3 regions of the Paenibacillus sp. FSL k6-2145 genome follow, and region 2 is predicted to be linked to each of the others. Evidence: predicted binding sites of a transcription regulator. Region 2 holds the regulator's gene; each other region holds the start of a gene.

Region 1 (11,105 bases), 3.0 Mb from region 2:
CCGTTATTAATAAATCCGCTCAACGCCTTATCTTCATTAACAACTGTACATGTCCAACACCCAAAACGACTGTTTCCACAAGAACCTGCACTTTCTTTTATCTCTTTGTCTACTACGAGAGGGCATTCACTACTTGAATCTTGATAGAGCTGAAGCAGTTCATTATTATCATCGCCCCATGGTGACTCATACTGCAATAAAAATTCCCATACATCATCAAGAGTGTAGGAGCGAATCGGAGCAAAAACAAATGCGTTTCGAAGTGTAGAGTGACGCATTAAATTTGAACCTTCTATAGTATGAGATTGCATTACTCCTGCTCTTGTTGAACTTTCGGAATCTCGAACTCCTAGTAACATAACCACTTCACCAAACTGATCTACTTTATCAAGAATGAAACGGTTAGCAGGCTCGATTTTCAAACGATCCGTACACCATCTGAACTTTTGACGTGGAGTAGGATAACCTTTTCCAATAATAGAGGCCCAAAAGGTTTGTTCAACTTTTGGACGTACCTTGTGTGTTTCAATAGGCAAACCTACAGCGAGTGCTTTATTTTGTATTCGTCCAAGAGTTCGCGTGATTTTGTCTATAATTAAAGGAGTTTCTACCTGAGTATCTGATGAAATGACGTACACTTTTTTCTTCAAAAGAGAAGGTTCAAGCTCGGATAAGGCTTGAAAGACTAGCTGTACAACTGCCGTTGAGTCTTTTCCCCCACTGAAACCTACGACCCAAGGCTTCTCATCTGCTAAATAGACTTCTTTGACTAGTTCTTTGGCTTCAACGAACTTGCTTCCAGTATTAAATATGTTAAACATCAGTAGATGTACCTTCTTTTATTTTATTTTCAATTTTCTGCTCGGCTTCTGTTAAGGGGAGCCCTAGTTTAAATTTTATGAGATTTGCAGTCAATTGAATGGTCTCATTTGTCTTGTTAATACGTCCGGTTTGTCCATAAGCACGGCCTAACCAATCCGCTTTATTATCGCGACTCCAGTCGATTTTGGAGAGTTCTTTTACGTACAACTCCCATTGATCTGCATGATAACGATAAAGATAGTGGCCGACTATACCAATAGCTTCGAGAAATACACCATGCGCTACAACCGAACCAATACGAAGATCTCTTGGCGAGGTTCGCTTATTGAGTACATCTTGCCATTCCAATATAGAAACACAAAGAAGAGCCCAGAACTCAGACACAAATTTTTTCTCGGGTTCTGAGATTAACTCACCTTTACGCTTGCCTAACAGTTTACAGATCGTATTGAAAATGTGATTCAGAGCAAACAATTTAGGAGAATTTTTGGACAACGATACTTTCTCACGATCCGTATACCGCTCCAATAAAGGAATTTCATTAATTAAACTTTTAGTGATCAAAGATAGTTGATCACGGTGATCGTATAGAATTCCGATTGAAGATGTGGTATTCACTGCATGACGATTCAAATCCGAAAACATTTGTTGAGAGCGCAGAAGTCCAAGGTCATGAAAGAATACTACGGATATCGTTTCGTCGCCAAGTTCAGGAGAAATTTTGAGAGCTTCTTCAATAGCTGCGCGTCTATGTTGACCGTCATTAATGAGAAATTGAGCATCTAAAGAAATATTCAAATAACCAAGATCTTTAAACTCTTCCGATTGTGGCTGGAAAATTAGCTCGCCGTTTACTGATGCAGTTAACGAAGAGAAAATATAATCTTTAGGATTCTCAAGAATATAGTTCGTAATATCCGGAATTCTTGATTTATTCATTAAACGTTGTGCACGGTGGTCGGCCGGAATTTCCTCCTCATCAAAAAGAAATATCCTGGGTATTAATTTCAATGGGCACATTACTGTATAAAAATCTCTTCCAGCTTGAACCCCGCGAATCGCTGGAAAACTATAACTAAAGTTCATAGGCATCCCCCTGTCTTACGTACGTAATAACGTAGAATGTATATTGATTTTATCGTAAGACGAACAAATGTTCAATGTCTAAATTACATAATAAAGTAAATATAGTACGCAATTACGTGAATAAAAGATGAAGGAATAATGAAAATAACGAGGTAACATTCCGGTCGTGTAGGATCGGTATGCTCCTCGTTATTTTAGTTTTTATCATAAGTATCGAAGATTTCAGTAATTATATTAAGCACCATTAAAATGTGCTTAGGTTCATGGGTTCTTAAAAGAGAAATGATCTTAGTAATATTGGCATCATCATGCGAGAGATCTTCACGCTCCTTAACGTATGTAAACAATTCATATACACCGACATCTAAAGCGGCAGCAATCTTTTCAAGATTTTTTAAAGATATATTTCGTTCTGCTCGTTCAATAAAGCCAATGTAACTTGGATTAAACCCCGCATTTTCAGCTAATGCTTCTTGAGACAGATCTCTAGACTTTCTTAGATCTCTTATTCTCGCGCCCACTAATTCTAAAAGTTCGGACATATGAACACCTCTCTTTAATTAGAAGTGTAGAGAAAGATTCATCGTTAATTAACCAATAGATAATAAGTTGTTTGTGTTTAAAACTACTATGTAGTAATATTTTGTTTGTATCTTGCCCAAAAGTTAAAAAAACATACAGAGTGTTTGAATGTAATGTGGATTCTAAACTAATATGTTGAGGAGTTGATAACCTTGTATCACGCTTACTCCTACAAGAATTGGCAGAATGATGAATTTGAATATCAACGACTTTCCCAGTATCATCTCAAACTTGCGGCCATCATGTGTAATCATAATCAGTTCAAAGCCTGCCTGATTCTGTGCGATTGGGCTCTGGTCTCCATGATCAAGGCATTATATATCCATAAGTATCATTCAGCGCATCCACCCAAGGAACTCACCATGAACGAAATCTTACCTTTAGTGCATACGGACACTGAACCCGGGTTGGATATCGCTTTGTTCATCGGTACGATGCAACATATGTCATCTTTAGAGGAACGCCAAGAGGATCAATATTTAGACCTTGATAACATCGGAAAGCTTCTTCAACGAACGGAAGACATATTGGAGGAGTTAGCCACTCGATTGAATGATAATTCAACAAAGTTTTTCTGATAAAAGGCGTGCCATGATGATCTGGAGGTTCTTTTCACAGGAATGGGACTGGAGGATTATAAGTACTGAAAAGTATTCATTTGAAGAAAGGGAAAATCAGGATAATGGGTGGATGCATTTGCAAACAAACTTCTGCTAACATTGTAAAATCATAATTCTAACGGCGGAGAATACTATGAGTACAATTAAAGTGACACCAGAGCAACTGCTGCATGTATCCAGACAGATTTAGCAGGGCAGGCAGTAGTTGACCTGACTGCACGGATTGGATTTATCCAGTCTCAGTGGGCGGGAGCAACGCAGTAGGGGTTATAACGTTCCGAAAGAAGGATTAGGATTTCCAAAAGGTATGATTGGTGCAAGATTTTCAGTAAGCAATGAAAGAACTAACCATGCTTCACTTGGGGATTTCAATTCTAAAAATAGATTGATCAATGGCGGTCACGGTCAAGATAATATTAATTACTTACTTAAAAATAAGATCGCATTTAACATTACTAAAGAATATGAAAACGGTGTACGGGTTGGTAATATACCTAATCACAAAAATAAAGCAAAGCGAAGTGGAGAGGGCCAAGCTTGGTTCCCTAAGGAGTGGACATCGGAAGATATCAAAAAATCAGGTGAGCATGTAGCAAATCTGCCTGAGAATAGAGTTAAGGGTGACGGTGAATGGATGTTTGGAAACTATAATAACGTTAGAGTAGGAGTGATCAAGAACGATGGACAGATCGGAACGATTACTCCAGATAACTCAAGACAACCGTGAGGAGAGCGAACCATGGTAGACTACAGTGAAAAAGTTATCTCATTAGTAAAGAAGAGAAAAGATTTACATCCCGACGATCCAGCTATTCAAACGATATGGAATGAGATGGTTGACATTCTAAAACAGAATGAGCAGAGCGCCATATCATTTCTAAATCAATGCGGAGAAGAAGATTTATATTGGCTTAGTGAGATATTTGAAGATCTATCTTCTGAATTCCAAAGTAGGGCATTTATAGATTGTCTTCTTCAATTGCAAAAGAAGTATCCTGATCTGGATATGGAGCAGGATATAGAATATGCCATTCAATCCATTGAGGAATAATGCGAAAAAATAAGCCTATTTCAACTCATATACGGAGTAGTCATGGGCTATTTTTATCTCCTCAATCCAATCGACTACTTTACAAAATCAACCCGTCCCTTCAGTTGAAAGTATTCATGCCCAAGAAGCTTAGGGCAGACGAACATGATTTGTTTTGGATCATAGATATAGATGGTGACTTTAACATAATTGGAGTGAGCTGATGAGAGTTCAGCTTAAAGATACATTAGCATTACATACCAATTTATCATCTGATCAAAAATATATCGTATTTGAGATAGAGTCTGCTCCTTCAGGAGATACGTATTACAGGATTGAAAATGATGCTAAGCGGGTTGTTCCTTATGATTCGTCACTATTTAATGTAGTTTCGGATGAGCTAAATGGTGACTGGACTATCTTAGATAAGCCTAATCAATCATCAGCCAGATTGCCAAGAGAGATTGCTTACATGACATTTTGGGAAGAGTTTTACAATGATGAACCCAAGGCTCTACGGGCGTTTAATCAAGCTAAGGCTAGATTATATCTTGAAGAGTTAGAGGATATCGAAATCAAAGATATTCTGGAGAGTAACAACGAGGAAGAGATTTACTTTGTCTTAAATACGTTAATCAGGACGAAGTTTGATACGTTTACGAACGACATGATCCAGGTTGCCAAAAAGAGGCTGGAAGAAAATCGTTATTCACAGGACGACATGTTATTGGCAGCATTCCAATATTTGAGTTTGTTTAAAGAAGAACATATCAATGAATTCTTTGTATACTACTTGACCAACATAGAACTTGGAAATGATGAATTAACAGAGATCGTGAGTAATTACTTTGCATCATCACAGATATGGTGAGTGGATGGGGCAAACCTTAGAAAATATCATCTTTGATTTTAAGAAGAAACAACTTTCTGAGATGGTTACTTTTTCATATGTAACAGGAAATTTCTTTATTGATGATCATGATGGAGAATACAACTGTGCTGGCAGGTATGCAAGAATAAGATTCTTGAAAGTAACCAGGAAAACATAGCTTTCAACAAATGAACAAATGGACTCTCAAGTGGGTGGCATGGTGTCAAAAAGTATTTATATGAAGAACAAAGAAGAGGTCCTTACACCGGAACTTATGGCGTATACCTTGGCCAAATTAGGTTCGTATGAATGGAATAGAACAGAGATGTATAATCTGAATCGGATATATGAGAAACCTGCGGGTTTTTATTTTAGATTCCACAACGCTGATCAGCTTTACGAGCAATTAAAGCATTGTATTCAGCACTTTAAGGGAAACCTTGAGTGGATGATCTATGTAAGTCCTTTAACCAAAAATCAAAATTATGTCATTGAGCCAGCGGATGTGCACCGTGCTAAACAAACTGAGGCATATCAGGTGAATTTGGAACTTGAGGAAGTGCTTCAAGATTCATATAAAGAGATCTGTGAGCAAGCGATTCAAGACATTCCATTGTTATGTAATCATATTGAGCAATGGTTTGGGTTGGAACATAAGCAACTACATCCGCCTACAATACCGAATTGATGTGATATGAAGAATTACCTGATGTTAGAGGGGGGTACTGTGGAAAGTTTAGAAATCATTTTAATTGATTTTAACAAAAATAATCTGGATCAATTCATTAAAAATGATTTGAACATTCAGGTGGATCGGATCAAAAGTTCTCACTTTTATGATAACCGTAGTGAAAACGATATTGAATTTCAGCAAATAGAGAGCCTTGAAGAGATTCTTTCTCCTAAGGGAACGGGGAATATATTATTGTCTCAGCTTAACCTGGGCCATACCTTTAACGACGTGATGATTGTATTTTCATTTGATGAGGAATCTGGAGATATTGTAATTAATTTTCCTGAAGAGGAATTGTTCAGCCGAGAAACTTCAGAGACAACGTTAAAAGCTCAGAAGTTAATAGAGTATATTCTTGATATTAAGAACAAGTATGCAATTGAGAAGGTTAGAATCGGTTATGAACCAGCTATGGATGATGACACTTGCTTGATCGAGATTGATAAAGAAATGATGGATACGAATGTTATTGTCTCGAAAATGTTGGCTTAGAATCCTTCTGAACCAGATTTTGATGCAGAACAATTAGACATTAATAATGGCAGAAAGCCCATTTCAACTCGAATACGAGTAGTCATGGGTTATTTTTATCTCCTCGTTCCATCCCAACCACTTTACAAAATTAACCTAGCTCCTTCCATAGCAAAGGGTATAATGGCAAAAAGGGAGATTCTGACGTGAAGCTGGAAAACCTCCAAAGCAGAAAGGATGTTATACCACATGCCTACATACAACAAATTGGTGCGGGACAAGATTCCAAATATCATCACATCCAGCGGTAAGGAATGCCGCACACGCATTCTGGACCCGGAGGAATATAAGCAAGAATTAAAAACAAAGCTGAGCGAAGAATCGGAAGAATACATGAGTGCAGCGAGTGATCAGGAAGCGCTAGAAGAACTGGCCGACATGCTCGAAGTGATCCGAGCGCTGCCAGAGGTACACGGGGCGAATGCGGCGCAGCTGGATAAGCTGCGGGCTGACAAAACCGAGGAGCGCGGTGGATTCCAGGAACGGGTGTATCTGATCGATGTCGACGAAGCTTAACGTTAAACTCAACTCATTACAAATAACTTGGCTGATGAACTGATCACCCGGATGCATCATGCGTCCGGGATTATTTTGTCACTGTGAAATAACTTCCTTTGCCGGAAATAATAGTGAGTTCATCAATTCTTACATAATAGTTCCATTGAAATGGGGTATTATCTGGATAGACAATAATATATTGTGGATCTTTGAAAGAGTAACGTTGTTGCAAAGAGTAGTTTATTATTGCATTAGAAATTCCTAAGCTTACAACAAATGAAGCCGCTAGTACTAATGAAACTATTGCAATGGGTTTAACCTTTTTATAAATTAATGTGATTGCAGTGGCAAGGGCTAACAACGCAGAAATGATGAGTTCATTATTTGATCCCAAGATCGCGAAATTCTGTTCTTGGTTCGTAAAAGGATAGAACATTACCAAGAAAGTCTATAAGAAGATGCCCGATCAATAATGTGGCCATCGTACTTATCCATGCCCAGAAGAACCGAACGTTTAAGGTTTTATAGATGATCCAGCCATATGCAGCTCCAATTAAGGGAACCATAGCAAGAGAATGTAACAATATATCACCAAAGTACTTAGTGATGTCAGGAGTGATAGCAATAATAGATCCCAAAACAATAGTGATTATATAGTCTTTAGTAAGAGATAACCGCTTATTTAGAAAAAGTAATAGAATTGTTCCGCCCGTAATCAAGTGTATAGCCATATGAAGAAACATTTGCATCGAGTTACCTCCTGAGCCTGATTCATACATTTAATTCTTTTAGTGATGAATTCTCACTTCACACAAAGTCACTTTTCCTCCCCCTCCACATAAACCATAAGCGCTTCATACAAAAACCTCAAAAATTCCTCATCACCAAACTGATCAAAATAACCCGCATAGCGGCGATCCGTCGTATAGGCTTCAGCGATACACCTCAAAATCTCATCATCACAGACCATAAACTGTTCCAGACAATTCTTCCATTCACGCACTAACGCTTGCACCTCACCAGAAGCAGGAGACAGATTCTGATGTTTCGCCAACTCCCGAAATACCTGCTCCATGTTGACCGAGAACTGCTGGTAGGCTTTTTCTCGTTCTTCCGCAGACCGCTCGCTCACAGTAGCTTCGAATTCCTGATATTTCTCGGTGTCTCCGTAGATGAACTTCGCTTCGGATTCATATTGCTCTTGAATGGACAGGATGGAAGAGTCGTCAAACAGATGAAGATGAGAGATATCCGTCCCATCCACATACTCATCCAACTGGTCGATGATGGTTTCGAGCTTTTGTTTTCGTTGAACGAGTGTACTGCGATGCTCTCTTAGAATATCTTTTTGTTCTTCTTTGGAGAGTTGCATCATGGCTGCAATGTCTTTTAATGAGAAATTCATTTCTTTGAACAACAGAATCATTTGCAGATTCCCGAGTGCCTCTTGATCATAATACCGATAGCCATTGTCCTCGACTTTGCTCGGTTTCAATAGATCGGTTTTATCGTAATAATGTAATGCGCGTTTGGTGATACCTGTAATCTGGATGATATCTTTAACGGTGAAATAGGGTGTCTTCATTCCAAAAGTCCTTTGTTTCCGCAAGGATGACACTTGCCGGAGTAATGGTGGCTTCGGTAATCGGTGTACCTGTTTTGTTCAGATAATATTGGATTAAGTGATAACCGCAGGCATAGCCAGCCGCATAGGGCATACCTACGGGCGTGAAGTTTTGCATGATGGCAAGTTCATCGCCGTATAGATACGGATTAATCTGGTCAAAACCGGTGACATGCAGCTGGTCTTTCATCTTCGGTTTGATTACTTTATTCAAAGTTTCCATATCCGTTTTAGCTACCCAGGGGCCTAACAACTCTTCTCCATACAGGGATGTCGCAAAACTCTCGGCCAACCCCTCACTAACAACCATTTCCCCAAGCGTAATCTGTGGATTCCACTGGATATGTTGATATCTCACATTATGATTGCATTCATGGGCTAATACGGATTGGATACGAGGTAGAGTATACCCATTGGGGATCAGGTTCGCAATAATATAACCCGGGATTCCACCATCTCCGCTGATGCCTTCGTTCATCATGAGTGAGGGGCTATTTTTATCGCCTAATAAAATCGTATATAGATACTCGGAGACCGATAGCTCAATCCCTTGATCTGTAAAGGTCGATAGACTCGTACGAACAGCTTCATGACACAGTTGCCAAAATGATTCGGACGAGATCGCTGCTAACGATGCGTTAATCTCAGGTGTGATATCTGCGGGAGCAATATTCATAAAGTTATTCATCATGATCACATCGAAGCCGTGAGGCTCTTGAGAGCGAAACGGGATCTGTTGAATGTTCCATTTGTTCATGAATGGACTCATCATTCGCTCGCGGTATAACTCCAATTTCTCATCGGGTGGAGCCTGGATGATCTCCTCATAGATTTGATCTGAACGTAACGCGGTAATCTTCATCCTTAATCTCTCCTTCATGTAAGCTTGAGATCATTATCAAGTATGACCTTACGTTACAGTCAAGCGTTGATGTTACGCTGCTGGCTCTCTGAACGGTTCTTCATCTTCATCGCGAACACCAGACCAGACAGGATATAGATCAGGCTTAATAAGAGATAAGGGAGTTGGAGCGAGAACACGCGATCGAAAGTCGTTTCACTAACCCGCACCAATAATCCGCCGAGAAGCGTACCGATGGTACTAATGCCAAAGGACAAAAAGCGAAACACACTTCCGACCCGGCCAAGCATCTCATTAGGAACGGAACGCTGCAGGATGGAGGAACGGGTAACATTGTAGACAATAATGAAAAATGCAGCACAGAAATACAGGCCGCCTACCATATATGCATTTGTAGTAAGACCCACCACACCGTAGATGATTCCCATGCACAGAATGGAGGAAATAATCAATTGTTTTGTACCCCATTTCTTGCGCATATATGCAACAGCCTGACTCCCTACAATGCTGCCGATCGTTGCGATGGAGATAAGGATACCGAATGCAAAGGCATCCAACTGAAGCACATCTCGTACAAAGAAGATCTGAGTAGCCAGAATGATGGAATACATCAGCGTAATGGTGACAGACAGAATGGCTAATCCACGGAGAAAACGATCATGATAGACATATTGAATACCGGACCACATCTCGCGTTTCCAATTTTTCATCGGGCGAACTTCCTTCTGGGTTGTTTCCGTATCCCCTGGATAGAAGTTTCCCTTCAAACTGATTAAAAAAAGCAGAGCAATAACAGCCGTTACGGTGTCTATGGCAAAAGGAAAAACAATATGCAGGGTTATGATAAATCCTCCCAGAGCAACGCCCAGAATATCACTTGTGATTAACTGTCCGGCGGTGAACTGCCCATTTGCTTTCTCCAACTTACTCTCATCTACCAGTTGTGGGATCACCGTCTGCACTGTACTGTCGAATACAACTCGGCTCAGGCCAATCCCAAACATGAACAGTGCCAGAATCGGAATGCTCACCCATCCTCCCCAGATACATAACGTCAGGACAAGCAGTAGGATCATTCGCGTAAAGCCTGCCCCAATCAGCATATGTTTGCGTGAGTAACGGTCGATGAGGACACCTACAGGCAGACTGAATAGTAGCCAGGGTAAACGAAGTGCCGTCATGGTGACAGAAGCATACAGCGTATCGCTTGTAAGGGTTGATATGAGCCAAGGAACCGCAGCCAGTGTAAGTCCATCACCCAAAAATGTAAGCGAAAATGCACCGAATAACTTGGTATAGTTTGACTTGATTTTCATCGTTCCCTCCACCAATAAGATGTTAAGCATAGCAACTCCGAGGTTGGAAAATAATGTGTTTTCACTTATACCAAATTTAAGTTATTACAAAATGGTTTTCAATCCTATTTTTACATTAAATAACTTCACAAAACGCTTACAAACTTTCAATTCTACCCTACCTTTTCCGCTACGAAGCTGAGATAATGGGAGAGGAATAAGGTATGAAACAGACGCGACAACCACGTTCATCAACAGTCAAAAAATAAAAAGCTGCATATCCATAGGAGGATTATTAATGACGACACAACCATTGAATCTGATCCAATCCACGGAGGGCCAAGCGCTGCTTGCCCAAATGTATGGACAATCACAAGTAGAGGAACAGACAGCACGTTACACAAAGCTGAACGCAACGTTTGAAGAGTACTTTGGCGCACAAGAAGGAAGCAAGTTGTTCAGCGCGTCAGGACGCAGCGAGATTGGCGGTAATCACACGGATCATAACCATGGTAAAGTGCTCGCAGGCAGCATTACGCTGGATACGATTG
Region 2 (11,105 bases):
TAGCGGGCAGTTTAGTTTAAGATTAAACTGCGGTGAACCATATCATCGCTAGTGATAAAGCAGAGAATTGAACTGGATATCGCATCGGCAACGCTGAGTTTGAAGGAAGGAGCTTAAAGTATTCACGTACTCGATACATGTGGAGTGTCTAATATTGATGGTTCGTAAGGAATAGATGAGATATGACGGTTTAGCTCAAACGACTTAATTGTATAGTGTTGACACTTCGCCCACTTGGAGTAATATGTTACTATTGAGATAGCATTCTATTTCCGATGAAGACATATTTTAGTTTGAATGTTATTTAGGAAGGAGAGACACTATGACAATGTTCGAGATATGTTCTATGCAAAGTCTATTTTATGAACAACGGCGGTTGTTTGTATAGAGCTAATAATATAAGTAACCGCTTAAATCTGGATAGTGATAATTGTTATAGAGTAGACTTTGCTACCTTAAAATTCAACTATTTTAAGGAGCGGCTATCATGAGATATGTAAATGCCGACATCATCTTTCCGGAAGAATTACTAAATGAAATACAAAAGTATATGAACGGTGAATTGGTTTACGTCCCTAAATCAAAAGCTTTGCGTAAAAAATTGGGGTGAAAATTCAGGCAGCAGAAAAATTATAATCTTAGAAATGATGAAATCCGGCGAAAGTTTCTCGATGGTGACACTATCGAGAAACTTTCAGATCGATTTTGCCTTTCAAGCGATACTATTAAAAAGATCGTTTATACAAAATAATAGCTTAACAAAAGTCGCATTGGAAGAAATTCCAATGTGACTTTTTTGTGTATAGTATAGTTTAAATTGTTTATTACATATTTTCAAGCTTTTACTATCGTTATAATAACATATAAGAGAAGTAGTTGATTTACTTCATAAAAACTGCAGGGGGATAACAAATGAATGATTTTTTTAGATTTGATACTGATGAAGAACGGCGGGCGTTATTAATCAGAGCAAGGAAAGTCGCTTTATCTGCAATTCGAAAGTATGACTTAGAATGGGATAACATCCAGTTTATTCAACTATCCGGCGATACGATCACGTATAAAATTGAAACCAGTACAGATAACAATTATTTACTTCGCATTCATTCGGACCGATTAAGCAGAGAGGAAATTCGTTCGGAACTCCTACTGTTACAAGCACTGAACAAATCGAAAGATCTAAAAGTACCAGAAGGGATGGCAAATTGTGATGGTATTTATGTATTGGAGATCGAAACAGAGACAGGATATAGGCGCCCTTATATAACGATGATGCGATGGATAGAGGGTGAAAAAGCAGCAGGTGAATTTACAGATAGTCAAGCATATAATATGGGTGTATTGATGAGCAGGCTCCATGAAGCAGCAAAGGATTTCAATCCACCTTCTGATTTTGTAAGACCTACTTGGGGAGTAGAAAGTTTTAAACGTGAAATGGCTAAGTTGGAACGTTACTATGAGCGTTTTTTATCCGAAGAGGGATGGAAGCTGTATCAAGATGCAGCTGAGAAGGTTGTATCCCAACTTACCACGATGCATCCAAGTGAACATAACTATGGACTCATTCATGCTGATTTACATACCGGTAATATGGTATTTGAGGATAATCAACCCTATCCGATTGATTTTGGAAGATGTGGGTACGGATATTATCTCTACGATATGGCAGGCACCATATTGGAGCTTTGGCCAAAGCATCGATGGATGCTTATCCAAGGTTATGAGAGTATTAGGAAGTTGGAAACGGACTATATTCGGGATCTGGAATGTTTTTTTGTCATGTTCATGATCGAGAACTCCTGCCATCACTCCTCTGATCCAAGAGAAACAACCAGTTTAATCGATGAACAAAAGTATGCCCAAGCATACATAAGAGAATATTTAAATGGTAATCCATTTTTATTCGAAGTGATCGAGCCTGTAAATGTGGATTAATACTAACCGATACCGGGCTAAAATAATGATATCTTATGGTGATGATTTACAATAGGTCGCTGTTTAGAGTGTTTGTTCGTATCATCTAGTTTTAAAAACGTGAGCTATGACTTCGAGTTTATATAAGATCTACTTGTGTACTTAGCGCTGAAACTTTTCTGTTTATTATGAAGATTTATACTTATTCATGAAGTTTGTCCGATCCAGTTGTTCTTCAGCTTCTCTAGTTCCCCCTTCATTTTCGGGGTATATTTTGACGGAGCTGTTTGGGTCGTTTCGTGATTTTTTAAACTGGCATTGAGTTGGAATGAAGGCGACTCGAATTGGTGGGTCGTCTTTTTTCTTTTCTAGGGGCTTGATGGTTTGCGCCGGATGTTCAGGTCAGCGAGATGCCAAATACGGTTGAGGCATTATGGAAGATCGAGCTTTTATATGGAAAGCATCCGTCCTATACGGAGAGTACGTATGCGGTAAAGTTAACAACAAAGCTGGAGGGGGAGCTTCGAAGTGCTCCTTGGTCAGCGATTTGAGGGATAAGTTCGATGAGTTCCTCAGAGATTTTAATGTTTTTGGAAGTATGGAGAAGGCAGAGCTGCATCAAACCATTGATTATGTGAAGCTTTAAACTTCATATTCTGCAGAATTAGCTTAATGTATTTATTAAGAACCCCTTTTATATCTTTAAAGCCTCCTAATCCAATTGGACACTCGAAGCCACCTCAGATAGCGTGCAGCTTCATCTGGATCCTATCAGGCGGAGCCAGCTCAAAGTGCTTATCAGGAACGTCGTAAGGCTTCGATACCTAACAGTAAATGGTCCGATACTCTGGCTGCTTCACTGGAGGAAAAACTTGAGGCCACATGGTCTCCAGGACAGATTATTGGACGTTTCCGCGTCGATGGTCTACCTGTAGTCTCCTTCAAAACCATCTATCGCTGGATTTACACGGGGAGGCTGGTTCGAGGTGTACTACACGTTCTGAGGGACAAAGGGAAGCGTCAGAAACCCACTGAAACTCGCGGTAAATTTACGGTTGGAAAGTCTATTTCGAATCGCCCGAAGGAAGTCCGTTCTCGTGAAACGTTTGGACACTGGGAACTGGATACCGTAGTTTCAGGGCGTGGGAAAAGTAAAGGGTGCGTAGCCATACTCATTAAACGGAAGACACGTCTGTATACGGCGATTCTTATGCCGGATCGGACGGCATTGTCCATGGAAATCGCATTGGGTGTAGCCATCTCACAATACCCCCAAGGGACATTCCTCACCGCCACCGCTGACCGTGGCAAGGAATTTGCTTGCTATGCCAGTGTGGAAACTACTCATGGCCTAGACGTTTATTTTGCTGATCCGTACTCCTCCTGGCAACGCGGATCCAATGAAAATGGGAATGGATTACTCCGAGAGTTCCACCCCAAGGGTAGGGATTTTGCTAGGGTAGAGGATGAAGATCTTGTCCGCTCACTCGATTTGATCAATAACAGACCCCGAAAATGCTTGAGGTGGAGAACCGCTCACGAATCCTTTTCAGAGGAACTGTCGCACTTAGCTTGACAATCTGTCTTTAAATGATTTATAAAACTTTACTTTCTAAAAATACCACATAATTAAATGTAAAAATATGACATATATTACATTGTGATTTGTATTTCCCCCCCTACAGATCTACTAACGTAACTTCCAAAAATTCCTCCAACTGATTAAGTAGTATATCCAATCTAAACAGATTTGGACGATCATGAAATGCAGCGGATGAGTGAGATACTAGATGAGTTTTTTTAATAGAAGTAGTACAAGTTGATTTGATATTATTTAACCCTTTCTTCGAAGACCGCTCTCAGGAGTAGTTGTTGGATTAAAATCTGCTCGTTGTGAAGTTGTGGCCAGGAATGGATAAATCATCTTAAAGCAAATTAAAAAATTTCCCCTAATTCTTCTTCATTAGCCCACGTAACTTTTTTGTGTTTATCTGTGACCAAGGTTTACCTTTATAACAAACACATTCGTTCGTCGATTTAGATAATCGCAAAACTCACTTTTCATTAATGTTAAACTTTCTGAAGCAAAAGATTTAAATCAAACTTCCTTAGAAATTCTGATAGCCACAGATAGAAAGGAATACTAGCATTCACTCTTTTAAAATTCCAACCATCGTCCAATACATACAAATGGATGTTTCATTTGTATGTTGAAAGTTTCATATAGAAGAGGTATACTTTATTTGAATTTTGAACAATTTAATTTTAAATAATTAATTGGAGATGTTAATATGGATCAAGCAAAACAACTAGTGACAGAACAACGTACATTCTTTTATACAGGACAAACTAAAAATATCGAGTATCGGATTAATGCGCTTCAACAGCTTAGAAAAGGAATTGAAAAGTATCAGCAACGGATTCAAGATGCACTTCGGGCAGATTTGAACAAATCAGAGGCGGAAGCTTACGGTTCAGAGATTCGTATTGTTTTGGGTGAACTGGATTTTGCATTAGAACACCTGCAGGAATGGGCTTCACCTAAACAAGTCCCAACCAATCCGGCTATGCCGGATGGGGTGAGCACCATTTACCCTGAACCATACGGAGTGGCGCTTATTATTGCACCTTGGAACTATCCTTTCCAATTGGCCTTCGGTCCACTGATTGGAGCAATTGCAGCCGGTAACTGTGCAGTTATCAAGCCTTCTGAATTAACACCAGCCGTATCTCGTCTGACGTATGATCTGATTCAGGAGATCTTCCCTCAGGAGTATATCGCCGTTATGGAAGGGGAAGTCGAGGCCAGCACAGCATTGTTGAAAGAGAAGTTTGATTATATTTTCTTCACAGGAAGCACGGGTGTTGGTCGCATTGTGATGAAGGCAGCTGCGGAGCACTTGACTCCTGTAACTCTTGAGTTGGGCGGTAAAAGTCCTGCTATTGTCCATAGCGATGCAGATCTGAAGCTGGTGGCCCAACGTATTGTTCGTGGTAAGTTCCTGAATGCAGGCCAAACTTGCGTTGCTCCGGATTATTTGCTTGTACATGAACAAGTTCATGATGAATTGATCAATCTGATTGGTGCAGAGATCAAAGATAAATTTGGAGATGATGTGTTACAGAACACTGATTTCCCGCATATTGTCAATGCTCGTAACTTTGATCGGTTATCGAAATTCCTCACAGATGGCAAAACGCTGATAGGTGGACGATCTGTACGTGAGCAGTTGCTGATTGAGCCAACTGTACTTGGAGATGTGAACTGGGAATCAGCTGTCATGCAAGAAGAGATCTTCGGTCCGATTCTTCCTGTATTTACGTACAGTGACTTGAAACCTATGCTGGATGAGATTGTTCGTCGGCCAAAACCATTGGCATTATATCTCTTCACACAGGATGAGCAACTGCAAGATCAGGTTTTGAATCAAGTATCCTTCGGTGGGGGATGTATTAATGACACACTTTCTCATATGACTTCACACTATCTCCCGTTTGGTGGTGTAGGAGAGAGCGGTATGGGCTCATATCACGGGCAACAGAGCTTTGATGTGTTCTCGCATCACAAGAGTGTTCTGAAACGCAGTGAATAATTATCCGCTAAAATAACATAAACATGAAAAAAAGAGGTTGTCCTGTTGATCAGGACAACCTCTTTCGTATTTCATTACATCTAGTTTTGTTACTCAAGTTAAATATTAATGAATATCTCGGAAAAGGCCAATGACTTTACCCAGAATACTAACATGTTTCAAACGTAAAGGTTCGAAGGTCGCATTCTCCGGTTGAAGGCGAATATGATCTTTCTCTTTATAGAACGTTTTCACTGTAGCTTCATCGTCTTCAGTCATTGCTACGACGATATCACCGTTATCAGCAGTTTGCTGTTGACGGACAATAACGTAATCTCCGTTAACGATTCCAGCTTCCACCATACTATCTCCGACTACCGAAAGCATAAACACTTTCTGTTCGCCTACATAATGTGTAGGAAGAGGGAAGTAGTCTTCAATGTTCTCGGTTGCAGTGATTGGAACCCCGGCTGTAACCTTACCAACGACAGGAATACGTGCAACGCTATGAGCAAATTGATGAGAATGCTCAGATTCTTCCTGGCTCAAAAGCTCAATGGCTCTTGGCTTGGTAGGGTCGCGTCGGATCAAACCTTTTTTCTCCAAACGATCCAAATGTCCATGTACTGTTGAGCTGGAAGCAAGTCCAACCGCTTCACCAATTTCCCGTACGGAAGGAGGATACCCCTTCAACCGGACTTCATTTCGTATAAACTCCAGAATAGCCTGCTGCCTGCTGGATATCTTCGACATACCGTATCAACCCCATTTTAGTAACGTTTGGGAAAATTATAACATAGAACCTCCGTTCGTACAAACATAAGTTCTAAATAAAATAGCATTAAATCAGTGTTTTTTAACTTATAGAACAGAAATTGTCCAAAAGTCAGAGCATAATACTGCAAATGCTTTGCAAAAGGAAGTGAAATAAGAAATTTCTCCTTCAAAAAAGAAGCGAACAATTGTTCTAAAAATCTATTGAACAAAACAAGTGTTCGTGTTATATTGATTTCAACAGATAGGAACAAACGTTTGGAGGCGGGTATTTAATGAGATATTCTACTTATCAAAGCATTTATGAACCAATGAATTCGGAACTGGTGAAGACTAAAATAGGGAACTACAAGAAGGTTTTAGCGCGTTTCAAGATTTCTTCATGGATGTTAAAGGTAGCCATTACCTCTTTGATTATATTTATTGGATGTAGCACCGTTTTAACTGTATTTGCTGGCAATGAGAATGATGTTCTGCCTGGAGGAAAGATAGCTGTTTCACAAGGGGAAACATTATGGAGTATTTCTTTGGAACATAAACCGACGAATATGGATACACGTATTTATATAGAAGCAATTAAGAAAGTGAATCAACTTCATACAACTTCCATCCAAGTGGGACAAGTACTAGCTCTACCGCAATTTGCAGAATAAAATGCACATCAATGAGTGTTAACGCGTGTCAGCTTGACAAGCTGCCTTTATAATGGCAAAGTTAATATGACTTTGTATTTTTGGAGGGGACAAGCTTGGATATAGATAGTCTGGTAGCACGCATTAACGAATTGGCTCGTAAGCAAAAGTCCACTGGATTGTCGGAGGAAGAACTTGCTGAACGTGCCGAGCTAAGAGAGATTTATTTGAGTAATATTCGCAACAATTTCAGACAACAACTGGATACCATTGAGATTGTTGATGATGAGAATGACAAAGGCCACCAAGGCAAACTCAAACACTAACGAAACCTAATGATATCATTATGATATTTAGGTTTCTTCCTGTTATTTTGAGTGTGCAATTTATAGGGGGAAATGTTGGTTTACAGTTATGTAAGCCGATACAAAGACACATAAGGGGGATTCTCATGTCGCGTTCGTTCGAGAGAACGGTTAAGAAAAATTCCAAGCAGTTAAATCAGCAACGCAAAAAAAGTGGTCAACCAATCACGGGTACACCAGGTGAAGAAGTCTTTAAGGGACGCAGCTTGTTGTTCCCAATATTTTTGATTGGTCTCGCCTTTTTGTATCTGTTTATGAGCACATTCCTTGTGCAAGCTCCAATGACAACTTGGGACTGGGTGACGATGCTGCTTTACGTATTTTTGGCAGTCATCTTCATGCTTCGCCGTCCATACATCAAGATTAGCAGTAATCGGATTATCACGACGAAGGGTAATCGTGAACGTTCAATCGGGGTTGACGATATTGTCAAATTCAGAATTGAACCAGGTACAGTTGTTATCGAACATAACAGTCGCGGGAAAAGATGGGTGTTTACCAAGTTATTGAACCGTTACGATACAGATGCGATTGCCGAACGTTTGTTGAAGTTTGCAAAAGCACACCAGATCACCGTGGAAACCGTCGAAAAGTAATTATTGCATAAAGGGGTAGATGATCGGAATGGCGTTAAAAGCGATTTTGTTCGACCTAGATGATACTTTATTATGGGATGAGCGTAGTGTTCGAGAAGCTTTTCATGAGACTTGTCTAATCGCAGCGAAAGAGACTGGGGTTAAACCAGAAGAACTTGAAGAAGCTGTTCGTAATGAGGCACGTGGACTGTATGAATCATATGAAACCTTTCCTTTCACTAAAATGATTGGAATCAATCCGTTTGAAGGCCTATGGGCTAACTTTACTGGTGGGGATCAACCTGAGTTCCGTCAGTTGGAACAGCTTGCTCCAGTTTACCGTAAAGAATCCTGGCGTCGTGGCTTGTTGAAGTTGGGTATAGATCGGGAAGATCTTGCTGAACAGTTGGCCGCGCAGTTTGGAGTAGAACGGAGATCCAGACCTCATGTATACGAAGAAACGATGGACACCTTGCGCCAGTTACAAGGAAAGTACAAACTGTTGTTGTTAACAAACGGTTGTCCTGCTTTGCAACAAGAGAAGTTGGATGGTGTACCTGAATTGACTCCTTTCTTTGATGAGATTATTATCTCGGGTAACTTCGGAAAAGGAAAACCAGATCCGTCGATATTTGAACATGCTTTGAATAAACTGGGTGTTAAACCCGAAGAGAGCATGATGGTTGGAGACAAGTTAACGACTGATATTCGTGGTGCTTTATCATCTGGCATCCAATCCGTATGGATTAACCGTGAGCATAAGACCAACAATGAAACGTATGCGCCAGACCATGAAATAACGCATTTATCGGAATTAAATCAGCTTATTGCTAATTTCTAAGCAGATCAGCTATAACATCTTTCCTCAGCACCCTGAAACATTGGAAGCTTCTATGAACGATGCTGTCGTTCTTGAAGTTACCAATGTTTTTTTATTTGAGCTTGTTGACTAAATTACCTTGTTAAAAGAGATCTCCATTTTTTTTACTAAAAGTTATTGAAATTAGGGGGAAGCTGGATTAGAATATAACTAACATACTAGTATGACTAGTATTTAGATTGTCCTAAAGCAATTTCTTTTTGACTTACTTCATTAAAATGGAAGCAGGGAGTTATTGCTAATTATTTTCTATTGATTGTAAGCGCTTAATATTTTGAAAAAGCTTATTTCGATTTGGAGATCACACCACTTAGTAAGTGCTAATTAATGATGTGAAGCACCTTGGATTGTGTGATTCTACATAATACATCAAATTGATATCGCTTACATTTAGCATTTATCTATTTCGTAGTGGGGGTGAAGTTGAAGGATTGGTTGTCTTCTACAAGAGGAGAAACGATGGGAGTTGTACATGAATTACTCTTACTTATCAAGTCCTGGATCGGAGTGAAAACACATGGAGTCGGAAACCGCTAAAACAACGTTAACCATGACATCTTTACGTAAAGAGAGCAGATTACGAACGGCAGCAACTTTGTTCCGCAAAGACTGGCAGCTGTATTCACTATTAATCCTTCCCATCATCTATCTCCTTATTTTTAAATATGGGCCGATGATTGGTAATGTGATTGCGTTCAGACGTTTTGTTCCCGGGGGAAGTATATTTGGAGAAACGTGGGTTGGATTAAGGTACTTCAAAATGTTTATTGAGGACCCTACCTTCTGGAGAGTATTCGGTAATACGCTTATGTTAGGCGGACTTGCGTTACTCTTTACATTCCCGGTTCCAATCATTTTTGCCTTGATGCTTAACGAAGTGAAGAGTAAACGATTCAAAAAGTTTGTACAGACCGCGTCATATCTGCCTCATTTTCTGTCCATCGTTATCGTTGCGGGTATGATCCTGCAGCTGACAGCAGTGAATGGTTCCATTAATGGGCTGGTGGCTTTCTTTACCGGAGACAATATTCCTTTTATGCAGCAGGCTGAATGGTTCAGAACAATCTATATCACTTCTGAGGTATGGCAGGGTATGGGTTGGGGAGCGATTCTGTATCTGGCTGCACTGACAACCATTGATGATTCTTTGTATGAAGCTGCGCGTATCGATGGTGCCAATCGGTGGAAGCAAACGATTCATGTAACAATACCAGGGATCTTGCCAACGATTGTGACGTTATTGATTTTGAACATGGGAAATTTCCTGGCTGTTGGATTTGAAAAAATCTTACTCTTGTACAACCCGTTGATCTACGAGACATCTGATGTGATCTCCACTTACCTTTATCGGGTCGGATTGGAATCCAGTAACTTCAGTTATGCTACCGCAATTGGCTTGTTCGAATCGCTGATCGGTCTGATTCTGGTGTTCTCCGTAAATGCCATCTCACGCAGACTGACACAAAGAAGCTTATGGTAAAGGAGGAGCATCATGCAGGAATCCAGATCTTACAAGGTATTTAAAGTATTCAATGTCATCTTTCTGCTGTTCGTGGTATTCATAACACTCTATCCATTCTTAAATGTCGTGGCACAATCCTTCAGTAGTGAGTCCTATATTAATTCCGGTAAGGTTAGTTTGTTCCCAAGAGGATTCAATGTGGAGACATACAAGACCATCTCGCGTGACAGCATGTTCTGGACCAATTATAAAAATACGATTATCTACACTGTAGTAGGTACGTTAATCTCCATGTTCATGACGACTATTTTCGCATATGCTCTGTCCAAAAAGAGGTTGATGGGTCGCAAGTTTCTGACGATGTTCGCCGTATTCACGATGTTCTTCAGTGGTGGATTGATTCCAAACTATGTCTTGATTAATTCCCTTGGGTTCAACAACACCATGTGGGCACTTGTTGTTCCTGGCGCAATTAGCATATACAACATGCTGATCATGAAGTCATTTTTTGAAAATATGCCTGAAGAACTGGAGGAAGCTGCCTCCATAGACGGTTTGAACACCTACGGGATCTTGTTACGCATTATATTGCCGCTTAGTAAAGCAGTTATGGCAACCATGGTGTTGTTCTACGCAGTAGGTCATTGGAATTCCTGGTTCCCAGCCTTTCTGTATTTGGACAAAAAAGAACTGTTCCCGGTCACCATTTATTTGCGCAATATGATTGCAGGAGCGACAAGCGGGGCATCTGCCGGTGCAACCTCAGCTGATAACCTGACACAGATTGCTGCCAATATTAAGTCAGTAACGATGGTATTAACCATCTTGCCGATACTCACCATCTATCCATTTGTCCAAAGATACTTTGTAACCGGTATCATGTTAGGGTCTGTTAAACAGTAATGCGCAGCAGCTAGAGTGATTCACATGA
Region 3 (11,105 bases), 1.9 Mb from region 2:
TACCGAAACAGCTGAGATTGAGTTTTCATAATATACTGGTTCTGATAAACGTACAACCCGATTGATCGGATCATAGTGATCAGAGAGCGTGCCGCGTACAGGTTCAATTGGAACATCGTGCAGGCCGTTAGCATCAAGCATCTGGCGAGCGGCATCGTAACCAGTCATTCCGTTCTGGTTCGGTACCTCCGACCAACGTCTAAACGTACCTTTAACGCGAAATTGCGCCCATAAAGAGAGCAAAAAGGCGATAATGATCAATACGAACATACCGTTATTAAAACTCATATTCATTCCTCCGCTTTCTAAAAATAAGCTACATCATGGTGTTCTCAAGCAAGATTTTTAGTGCCTCCATTGTACCGGCACTTTTGGTGAGGAGTCCTGCCATCATTTTACGTGCTTGTACAGGTTTCATCTCTCCAAGTAGCGGTTTGAGTTCGTTAACCTCTCGCTCAAGTTGTTGTACATGAAGCTCCAACGTTGTCAGTTTGCTGGCAACTTGTTCTTCTGTACTAACCAGACGCCACTTCTCAAGAGATTGCTTAATCTCGTCGAGACTATACTTCTCTTGTTTCATCTGTACAATACGTTCAAGCCTCGTTAAAGTTTCATTACTATAGAGACGATAATTTTTTTGTGTACGTTCTTCGGGAGCGATTAGTCCAAGCTTTGTGTAATAATCAATCGTCCGTTCACTAACACCAGCGGTCTTGGCAAGTTCGCCAATCCGAAAAAGTTTCATATCCCCAATGATATTCACCTCGCTTGCAAGTTCAAATGTAGGGAATTGTAGTTTCCACTTGTGAATTTCTAGACTACGCCCAATTTTTCTTACTAATAAGTATGATACATGATCTTTAACCGTACAGTCAAACGTTATGCTTTGGCAATCAGCATACTGCATTTCTATATCTATGTGCTCATAGAATGTGATTATGTACTTAAGTGCAAGAAAAAGACGTATGACTTTATTCCCAGAAATAATTTTCAGTTTTGATGAAAATACTCTTGTCAACTTTCCTCTCTTCTGCTTATAATGACATTAAGAGTTTCACGTTATGTGAAGAAACTTAACATAAGAGGGAGTGGGGTATATGAGAAAGAAATGGTTAGTTTCCATGTTAGTAATGCTTACTTTGTTCGCTTTTCCGGTCAGCGCATTTGCGGCTGCGGAGGGTCCGACTAACATTGAACTTCAAAGTGGTTTGAACTCAGCCTTTACGTTTCTGGCTGTTGTACTGGTGTTCTTGATGCAAGGGGGATTTGCTTTACTCGAAGCGGGTTCAACACGAATGAAGAATGCAGGACACATTGCGGGTAAGACCATCCTGACATTAGGAATTTCAGTTATTGCCTTCTGGGCTTTGGGTTTCGGTCTTGGTTTCGGTAATGGTAACAGCTTCTTTGGAACAACAGGGTTCTTCCTGAGTGGTGACAAGATGGCTGCTTCCTTCGAATCACTGGCTTTCTCCGATGTTCCACTGACTATTAAATTCGTATTCCACCTCGCCTTTGCGGCGGTATCTCTGGCCATTGCCTGCGGTGGTATGGCTGAACGTGCAAAGATGAGCGTATATATTGTTTTCGGTACTCTTTATACCATTATCATGTATCCGGTTGTTGCTCACTGGGTATGGGGCGGCGGCTGGTTGGCTGAGCTGGGTATGCAAGACTTTGCAGGATCGACGGTTGTTCACTTGACTGGTGCGACTGCAGCATTGGTAGCGACCATCTTGTTGAAACCACGTATTGGTAAATATAACAAAGACGGCAAACCTAACATCATTCCAGGTCACAACCAAGTGTATTCCGTACTCGGGGTTATTATCCTCTGGATCGGTTGGTTCGGATTCAACCCAGGTAGTACATTATCTGCCATGGGGGATGGATTCTTCGGTTATGTTGCATTAACTACTAACGTAGCTGCTGCAGCCGGTGGTGTTGCTGCGCTGTTGATCTCATGGGCAGTACTTGGTAAGTCTGATATTCCTAGCATGTTAAACGGTGTGCTTGCGGCACTCGTTGCAATTACAGGAGCATGTGCATTCGTTGAACCTTGGGCAGCGCTGGTTATCGGTGCTCTGGCGGGTATCATCACATTCTTCACAGCACAGTACTTCGATCGTAAAGGAATTGACGATCCAATCTACGCTTTCTCCGTGCATGGTATTGCGGGTATGTGGGGTGCGATCTCCACGGGCTTGTTCGCTACTCCTGAACTTGCCGAGAATGCTGGTGTAGGTCAAGCGGGTCTGTTCTATGGCGGTGGATTCCACCAATTGGGCGTACAGCTTCTCGGTCTGGCAGGTGCTTTTGCCTTCGTACTGGTAATGTCCTTCATTATTCTGGGCGGAATGAAAGCAATCATGGGCATCCGTGTTACTGAAGAAGAAGAAACAATGGGTCTGGATATCAGTGAGCACGGTACTTACGGATACCCTGAACAAATGAAAAATGTAGATTCTAAATCCAATGGTGGTACGTTCAGCTCCTGAGGTGAATGATGCTGAATCATGCTTCAAGGAGGCTGGACATGATGGAACCCATCTCGTATACAAACTATTCCTGGTCTTATCAGGGAATCGATGGTGCGGTGTCTTCTCAAGAACTGCGCCAGGCACGTGTGATATTACAGAACGAGCTCCAGGAATTGTTGTCCGCTTCCTTGTCGCCGATCGAGTGGTACCAAACGGTAAATGAACTGCATGACCGGATTGCACGGAAAGCAGTAGAGTTATGCATTCAGGGGATGGTTGAGGAAGGCTTCGGCCAACCTCCCGTCCCCTATGCCTTTATCGTATTTGGCAGTTCCGGCAGGGAAGAAGCAACGTTATGGAGTGATCAGGATAATGGCATGATCATTAGCGATACTCCGCATGAAGGTAAAGAGGAATATTTTGCTCAGCTCGGACAGCGAATGACGGATATGTTGGAAGAGCTTGGTTACGCCAAATGCGAAGGCAAAGTCATGTGCTCTGAGCCACTCTGGAGAAAAACGCTGGCGTCATGGAAGCATCAATTAGCAGATTGGAGCTCGGATCTGAATTGGGAGCCCGTTCGTAATCTCATTATTGCTTCAGACATGCGTTTTGTTGCAGGTGAGCAAAGTCTGGCGGAGGAATGGATCACGAGTTTTTATGAACAGTTCAGACTGGTTCCTGAACTTTCGGATGCAGTTCTTCGCAATACGGTTAAACATAAAGCTACATTAAATGTACTTGGACGTGTGGTCACAGAACGATTTGGTGAACATGCAGGCGGATTTGATGTTAAGTATGGTTTGTACATTCCGCTGGTGAACAGTGCCCGTTATTTGGCTTTGCAACATGGGATCAAGGAGTCATCGACGTTAAAAAGAATGGAGAGACTGACTTCACTTGAAGCTGTTCCATTTACATTACTGGATGCATGCCAGCGGGCCTTCTTAGCCGCTTTGAAGTTTCGCAGAAGTACACCGGTTGTCATCCAAGGGGATTTGCAACATAGCAGTGGGTTCCTGGATGAGAAACAGATGAAACAAAAGCAGATTCATTATGAGCTCAGGGATACGCTCGGGTTGGTACGACGAGTGCATCGTGCTTTGCAAAGACAGTTGCGTTTTGCAGAAAGGAGACGTCCATGAGAGAGCCGGCAAGGGGCAATACAGGATTCTGGAATTCGCTGCGTCAGGGAGGGGTTCCTTCCGCCATCGCTTCCATTATGGGAGCCCCTACGGCGCAACACATGGCGTTTATCCGCTCTATGATGAGAGAACAGCGCAGACCTGAGGTTCTGCATACGCCTCTAAATGAGCTGGACGCAGTTGTATTTGATCTGGAAACGACGGGTTTTTCGCCCCAGCATGGGGATGAGATTATCTCATTTGGTGCGGTCCGTATACATGGTGGTGTGGTACTGGAAGGAGAACAGTTCTATACGGTGGTGCAGTCCAAGACTGCGGTTCCGGAACATATTACTGAACTTACAGGTATTACGCAGGAGATGACGCTGGACGCACCAACTTTGCTGGAAGGGCTGCATGATTTCATGTCTTTTGTAGGTGGAAATGTTCTGATTGCACACGCAAGTGCGCATGACCGAGCTTTTCTGAATGCGGCTCTGTGGCGGACTTCAAAGGTAAGGCTGACACATCGTTTAATCGATACGATGATGTTGGCCCGCTGGCTTGAACCGAGCAGGCCGGGATATGGTCTGGATGAATTGCTGGAATCCAGAGGCATTCCGATCTATGGGCGTCACCATGCACTGGAAGATTCCAAAATGACTGCACAATTATGGTCCTGTTATTTGGAGGACATGATGCGTAAAAATGTGGAGACCTTGGGTGATTTGTATACCCAGCTAAGTCACGCATAACGGAACGGGAAGCAGATTGTATGAAGGCGCAACGCGGTGTGCCGGATCTTGCGGTTTCTTCGAGGGTTCAATCAGATAACCGTTCAGATGCATATGAGATCGCAACCCGCTTGTTAGGTCGGGTGAGCCGATGAGGTACATCTGAAGCAAACTGGCGAAGGCCGGAAGAGCTTGCAAGTCCTCTAAGGAAGGAACAGGCCTGGTCTGCGGATGAGAATGGAAGATACCAATGAGCTTGGGCTCGGAGAATACGCACCGAATCCATTCGGCATCATCCAGAGTAAAATGGTGCAGCGGGTCAGGTGCTACGTTACGAATGGGCTGAAACCGACTGATTCGTATACCGCCCGCTGCGGTTTCACCCAGCATAACCCCGCAGGCTTCTTGCGGCAGCGAAAGGAACATGTGCTTTGACATCTCTTGTTCTACGGAAGAAGGGATGTAAAAGACGTTTTGCTGCCCGTGAAGTGCTGCCATTTGTATTCACCCCTCTCTCTTTGGCTCCTGCTTAGGCAGGAGTCCTTTTTCATTTTATTTTCTGTAATCCGGATTGTAAAATTTTAAAGGAAAAGGGTACAATAATAAAGAGAACATTTGGCAATCATGTTCTGGTGAACTGTGATAGAGCGTGATAAACACTTAGCATGTGCAGAAATTACGGTTTCAGTTTCAATATGCTAATTATATAAAAGGGTGGCGGGTTATGAAACGAAACATATACATACTCCTTGGTGTTGTCTTGCTGGTTGGTATTGCACTGGCCCAGAATGCGGGTGACGGCATTGCAGCCGTCTTTAAGCAGGAAGAACCGATGCCTACAGAGACGGGACCACGTGCGGGTCTTCTGGCACCTGCTTTTTCTCTGACAGCAATGGATGGAAAGACGTACAGTGTGGGCGGTGCCAAAGATAAGGCCACGTTCGTCAGTTTCTGGGCATCCTGGTGTGAGCCGTGTAAGCAGGAAGCTCCAGAGCTGAACAGAATGGCTGCGAAATACAAGGATAAGCTTGACATGTATGGGGTTAATGTAACGTCATACGATAAACTCAAAGATGCCAAAGCTTTTGTGGATGAGTACCAACTGACATTCCCTATTCCCTTGGATGAGAAGGGGACTGTGTATGCTCAATACAATGGGGTGGCTTTTCCAACGAATGTTCTGATTGACTCCAGAGGAGTTATACAGGAGATTGTTCTGGGCATACTGCCCGAAAAAGAGTTGGAGCGTAAGATTGAAAAGTTAATTGCGAATTAATTTTCTGCAAAGAAAGAAGCCTTTGCATCCATGAATCATGGGTGCAGAGGCTTCCTTTTTATTTTCCGGGAAATAAGCTTTAAGAGCCTGTTCAAAAAAAGCCTTTTTTGAACATACACTTTAATGATTACTTATCCCATGAGCAGGAATAGGGAGTGTGCCCGGCTCATCCTGCAATTTTTCTTGAAGCAAAGCATAGCGGAAACTGTGTACAAGAGCTTCCCAACTTGCTTCAATTACGTTCTCGGATACACCAACTGTGTTCCATGTATTTTCCGTATTTTTGGATTCGATCAATACACGAACTTTGGCGGCTGTGGCATCTTTCTCATCCAGTACACGCACTTTGTAGTCTGACAGATGCATATTGGCAAGTGAAGGGAAGTATTGCACCAGCGCTTTCCGAAGCGCATTATCGAGTGCGTTAACCGGACCATTGCCCTCAGCAGCGGTATAAGCGCTTGTTCCAGCGATATTCACTTTGACAAAAGCTTCGGAAACAACAGATTTTCCCGCCGTTTTCTCTACAAGCATTTTGAATGATTCAAAAGTGAACAATTCTTTCATGTCACCGTTCGCTTCACGAATTAACAATTCAAGCGAAGCATCTGCACCTTCGAACTGGTAACCCTGATGCTCCAGGTCTTTAATTTTCTCAATAATCTGACGTGAATTGGCACTGCTTGGATCGAACTCAAGCCCCAGTTCCTGAGCTTTGGATACAATGTTACTTTGTCCGGCAAGTTCCGAGACCAGCACACGTTGTTTGTTACCAACCAGTTCAGGCACGATGTGTTCATAGGTACGGGAATCCCGCAGGATGGCAGAGACGTGAATTCCACCTTTGTGAGCAAAAGCAGCATTGCCGACATAAGGCTGATTAATCGGCATATTTACATTGGCAATCTCGCTAACATAACGAGCCACGTTTGTAAGTTGTCTCATGGAATCCTCAGTAACACATTCATAGCCAAGTTTCAGTTGCAGGTTCGGGATGATGGACGCGAGATTGGCGTTACCGCAACGCTCTCCATAACCGTTCATTGTTCCTTGAACCTGACGGGCTCCGGCTTGTACAGCGCTGAGTGTGTTGGCTACAGCCAGTTCACAATCATTATGTGTATGGATGCCGAGATGTGCATGAGGCAGGCTTCTATGCAGTGTGGATACGATCTCATGTACCTCGTTTGGCATGGTCCCGCCGTTGGTATCACACATGACGAGCCAGTCCGCTCCAGCTTCGTGAGCCTTGGTCAAGACCGCTTGAGCATACTCCGGGTTATGTTTGAATCCGTCAAAGAAGTGTTCTGCATCAAAGATCACTTCCATACCATTTTGTTTCAGATAGGCGATGGAATCATAGATCATGGACAAGTTTTCTTCCAATGTAGTCTGCAAAGCGGTATGCACATGGAAGTCCCATGATTTACCGACCAGCGTTGCAGCCTGAGCACCAGATTCGATCATGCGCTTCAGGTTGGCGTCTTCACTAGCAACGCTGCCTTTACGGCGGGTACTGCCAAAAGCAACAACCTTTGCGTTCAGGTTTAATTCCTTGACTCTTTTGAAAAACTCAATGTCCTTGGTATTGCTGCCGGGAATTCCGCCTTCAATATAATGGACACCCAGGTCATCAAGCTTCTTGGCAATTTTGAGTTTGTCGTCTGCCGATAAGCTGACACCCTCCCCTTGTGTGCCGTCACGTAAAGTCGTATCGAAGATGGAAATGGCCTTTGACATGAAGATCCTCCTTTGAGATAAAGCGCTCTTTTAAAAGATTGGATTGTAAGTTGGGAAAGCTGTTAAGTACGTTAGTGGACGAATCCTTCGATTCGGCAACGCTACACTGTGTTAAATTGGGTGCGCTGATTTGTCCTAAAGTCGTCAATTTGTATAATTAATTATTATAGCACCATTATAGCCAAATGCTACATAGAAATCGCAGTTTCATGTAACAATTAACGGATTTTAGAGCAAAAAGAAGGATGTTAATGATAATCCGGATGTGTGTTATAATTTATTATTGAGTTTTAATTGGAATATATGGAAGAAAAGGAGGGTTGATTTTGAGTTTTGTATGGGAAAATACGGTTATTGCGCTGATCACATTGATCCTTTTTGTGAGTGTAGGCTGGTTAATTATTCGGTCTCTGATCAGTTCTCGCAGAAAATAAATGTTCGTGACTGAATTAACATAACGGGTTTGATATACTATAGAAGAAAGAAATTCGTTTCATTAATTAGTGTGCAAGAAAGGGCGGGGGTTCATGATGTCTTCAGACGGCAATCCTCCAGCGAATGTGGATCAATACTACCCTACAGCCGGACGGGTGATTCTGCATGTCGATATGAATGCTTTCTACTGCTCTGTACATGAAGCCGAGGAACCAGATTTATATAGAGGAAAAGCAACGGCCGTTGCGGGCAGCAGTGAACTGCGAAAGGGTGTAATTGTAACCTGCTCATATGCCGCTCGTAATCGAGGCATCTCAACAGGTATGGTTGTCCACCAAGCCATGAAAAAGTGCCCTGATCTCATTGTGATTCGTCCTGATTTTCATTTATATCGTCAATATTCAAGAGCTTTCATGCAGATTGCGTATAGTTATACCCCTCAACTTGAGGCAACATCCATTGATGAATGTTATCTTGATATTACAGGTTCAAGGCAATTCGGGAATCCAATGGAGATTGCGGAGAGCATTCAGCGTAGAATCAAGGATGAATTGGGGCTGCCATGTTCCATTGGCATTGCACCCAACAAATTATTGGCGAAAATGGCTTCGGATCTGAAAAAACCGAACGGTATCTCCATTTTACGCATGAGGGACGTACCCCGGATTCTTTGGCACAGACCATGCAACGAGATGTTTGGCATTGGCAAAAAAACGGCTGAAAAGCTGAAAAAACTGGGCATTGAAACGATTGGTCAATTGGCCAAGTCGGATGAGAACATGTTGACCGAACTATTTGGAGTTAATGGAGCATGGCTCAAAAATTCTGCGAATGGCATTAACCATTCCGCAGTTCACGCGGAACGGGAAGCCAATAAATCCATTGGGCATACAACCACTTTACCGGCGGATGTATCGGATATGAATGAGATTCATCGGGTATTCCTCAATATAAGTGATCAGGTAGCCAGAAGGTTGCGCAAGCACGAAATGTTCAGCCAGGGGATTCAGATTACGATCCGCACACCGGATATGAAGACAATCACCCGATCACGTCTAATGGAAGTTCCTACGGAGGATGCAACGGTCATTTACCGTGAGGCCTGTAAACTATTTGAGAAGCATTGGGGTAGTGGCAAGCCTGTACGCATGCTCGGTGTGACACTTCAGAACCTGATTCCAAGAGAGGAATCCGCTGTACAGATGGACTTGTTCGAATATGAGCAGAAGCCCAAGAAGGACAATCTGATTCGGATTATGGATCAGTTACGTGATAAATTTGGTGAGAATGCTGTTGTGACCGCAGGTATGCTTGGAGACGATCCTTCCGTGCTGCTTCGTAATCATAAAGTGCGCGGTACTTCCCTGCAAAAAGATAACTTGCAAAGTCTTGATTAAATAAGGGATAATAGAGACTTGTGGTTGCAAAATGATTTGTAATTATCCTTACTTTGTATTAATATGTTTCTAGATAAAAACACTGTACGTTTCGAATTTTAGGAGGAGAGAATGTAAATGAGTAAATATACTTGGGTTGAAAAAGACACATGCATCGCATGTGGCGCTTGTGGAGCAACGGCTCCTGACATCTACGATTACGATGATGAAGGTTTGGCAGAAGTTATCTTTGACGGCGATGCTAACCATGGTATCAAAGCTATTCCAGACGACTTGTTTGACGATATGCAGGATGCATGCGATGGCTGCCCTACAGATTCAATCAAAGTAGCGGATGAGCCTTTCAATAAAGAGGGTTAAGTATTTCTTGCATGAACACAGAGCACTTTCTTTTGTCTTTACGACAAGGGAAGGTGCTTTTTTTGTTTTCATTTTACTGTGATCTTATGACCTGTGGATCAAGGACGATTATTGTCGAAAACCCTTTTTTCCACCGGGTACTCAAGTCCTATGGATTCAACGCCTGGTTATGCCGATATATAATGATATACGGAAAAAGGTGAATAGTGGAGGATCGGATGCAAAATACTCATCTAAGAACATATGTCAAGAAACATCCAGACAATAAAATGGCTTGGTACTTGCTTGGAAAGGAGTACTTGGGCGAAGGACAGGAGGCCAAAGCCAATTATTGTTTTCAGCAAGCGGGCGAGGTTTACGAGGCATTTGAACGCAGTAAAGCTCCTGCTGACATCTGGGTGGACTATCAGGAGAAATTGGTGGAGATGTCTGAGCAAAAAGAGAAAAAACAACGTAGACGCAAAATGTGGCTTACGCTGTTCATGCTGCTTGTGCTGGCAGGTCTGCCACCTGCGGACGCTCCGGGTTTCAGTCGTGAAGCGGCCGACGCACTGTCAGCAGCACTGGAATCCACAGATGACATCGAAGCGCCTGTAGAAGCGGATAAACAGGTTGGAACTGCATCCATTGCGCCAAGCAATGTGTTCACCGCTGCGGCATTTGGTGGAGGCAACCATGGCGAGGCTGCTCTCGCAGCTGCCTGGTCCGGGTCTGGCCCAAAAGTAGAGACTTCGGCTGTACTGGGTATGCAAACCTCGGATGACTGGTCTTTATGGAAACGAAATATGCCTGTGAAATACATAGTACAAACTAATACAAGCGGTAAATTAACTGCACAGAGTTATGATGCCAAGCAATGTAACTGTGAACCTCCTGAAGTTACGCCGAAAATCAAAAAGATGGCCTTGGCGTGGACCGCCAAGCAGGAAGCCGCTGCATCATTATCAAGTGCAATCGTTGCCTATCGCAAAAAAAATGACGCTTGGCCCAAGAGTGTAACGCAAATGGCTCAGCCATTTCCGAATAATATTCTGGGCGAGACTGCGCCAGGGATGACTGAGATGTTTCCGAAGCTGCTAGCTTTGCATCAAGGAAAGGCACAGGAAGGAAAGAACGATTCGAGTGGTAAAGAGAATGGTTCAACGACTTCGAATTCGGCTCAAGGCAAAAATGCCGCTTTTGCAGATACGCTGGGAGGTCAGCCTTTTTTGCAGGAACCGCTGGAGATTGTCATTGATAAGGATATACATAAACTTGCATTAATCAGTGGGGATACCATTGTTCGTATGTATGATGTGGGACTTGGCGGTGATCGAACACCGGAAGGTTCATTTGTCATTACAGATAAAGTGGTCAATCCGAATGGGCGCTCGAACGGTGAGTTTGGAAGCAGGGGTATGCAGCTCTCGAATACAAATTATGCCATCCATGGGACCAACAAGCCAGACAGTATCGGACTGGATGAGTCCCTTGGATGTGTGAGAATGCGTACAGGAGATGTAGAAGAGTTATTCGCTCTTGCTCCGCAAGGCACTCCGGTACGTATTGGAGAAGATGTA

What was found. The regulator LexA, encoded in region 2, represses DNA repair genes until DNA is damaged. The targets are predictions, from matches to a motif close to CGAACATATGTTCG.
Region 1: a site for LexA is predicted at 1,969-1,982, ahead of dndB (DNA sulfur modification protein DndB). Genes of this name have one in related genera too.
Region 3: a site for LexA is predicted at 7,782-7,795, ahead of NZ043_RS19585 (DNA polymerase IV). Genes of this name have one in related genera too.

What each region holds. Positions count from the first base shown of each region.
Region 1 is NZ_CP150267.1:3,245,535-3,256,639, forward strand. Features, by position in the region: gene dndC (DNA phosphorothioation system sulfurtransferase DndC) at 1-821, opposite strand, end outside; gene dndB (DNA sulfur modification protein DndB) at 814-1,908, opposite strand; gene NZ043_RS14310 (helix-turn-helix transcriptional regulator) at 2,103-2,450, opposite strand; gene NZ043_RS14315 (hypothetical protein) at 2,643-3,068, shown strand; gene NZ043_RS14320 (EndoU domain-containing protein) at 3,418-3,837, shown strand; gene NZ043_RS14325 (hypothetical protein) at 3,850-4,161, shown strand; gene NZ043_RS14330 (hypothetical protein) at 4,364-5,011, shown strand; gene NZ043_RS14335 (hypothetical protein) at 5,229-5,699, shown strand; gene NZ043_RS14340 (hypothetical protein) at 5,739-6,236, shown strand; gene NZ043_RS14345 (nucleoside triphosphate pyrophosphohydrolase) at 6,465-6,791, shown strand; gene NZ043_RS14350 (hypothetical protein) at 6,862-7,167, opposite strand; gene NZ043_RS14355 (hypothetical protein) at 7,154-7,522, opposite strand; gene NZ043_RS14360 (MerR family transcriptional regulator) at 7,591-8,358, opposite strand; gene NZ043_RS14365 (DUF2268 domain-containing protein) at 8,333-9,259, opposite strand; gene NZ043_RS14370 (MFS transporter) at 9,319-10,575, opposite strand; gene NZ043_RS14375 (galactokinase family protein) at 10,853-11,105, shown strand, end outside.
Region 2 is NZ_CP150267.1:6,247,397-6,258,501, reverse strand. Features, by position in the region: gene NZ043_RS27630 (hypothetical protein) at 488-610, shown strand; gene NZ043_RS27625 (phosphotransferase) at 913-1,935, shown strand; partial or broken gene NZ043_RS27620 (IS30 family transposase) at 2,675-3,490, shown strand; gene NZ043_RS27615 (aldehyde dehydrogenase) at 4,206-5,507, shown strand; gene lexA (transcriptional repressor LexA) at 5,613-6,239, opposite strand; gene NZ043_RS27605 (LysM peptidoglycan-binding domain-containing protein) at 6,536-6,913, shown strand; gene NZ043_RS27600 (DUF896 domain-containing protein) at 7,009-7,218, shown strand; gene NZ043_RS27595 (hypothetical protein) at 7,344-7,853, shown strand; gene NZ043_RS27590 (HAD family hydrolase) at 7,882-8,673, shown strand; gene NZ043_RS27585 (ABC transporter permease subunit) at 9,230-10,192, shown strand; gene NZ043_RS27580 (carbohydrate ABC transporter permease) at 10,205-11,077, shown strand.
Region 3 is NZ_CP150267.1:4,380,596-4,391,700, forward strand. Features, by position in the region: gene NZ043_RS19545 (zinc metallopeptidase) at 1-288, opposite strand, end outside; gene NZ043_RS19550 (MerR family transcriptional regulator) at 317-745, opposite strand; gene NZ043_RS19555 (ammonium transporter) at 1,098-2,498, shown strand; gene NZ043_RS19560 (DUF294 nucleotidyltransferase-like domain-containing protein) at 2,537-3,625, shown strand; gene NZ043_RS19565 (exonuclease domain-containing protein) at 3,622-4,359, shown strand; gene NZ043_RS19570 (M67 family metallopeptidase) at 4,345-4,836, opposite strand; gene NZ043_RS19575 (TlpA disulfide reductase family protein) at 5,063-5,614, shown strand; gene cimA (citramalate synthase) at 5,735-7,354, opposite strand; gene NZ043_RS19585 (DNA polymerase IV) at 7,885-9,186, shown strand; gene NZ043_RS19590 (ferredoxin) at 9,304-9,546, shown strand; gene NZ043_RS19595 (L,D-transpeptidase family protein) at 9,765-11,105, shown strand, end outside.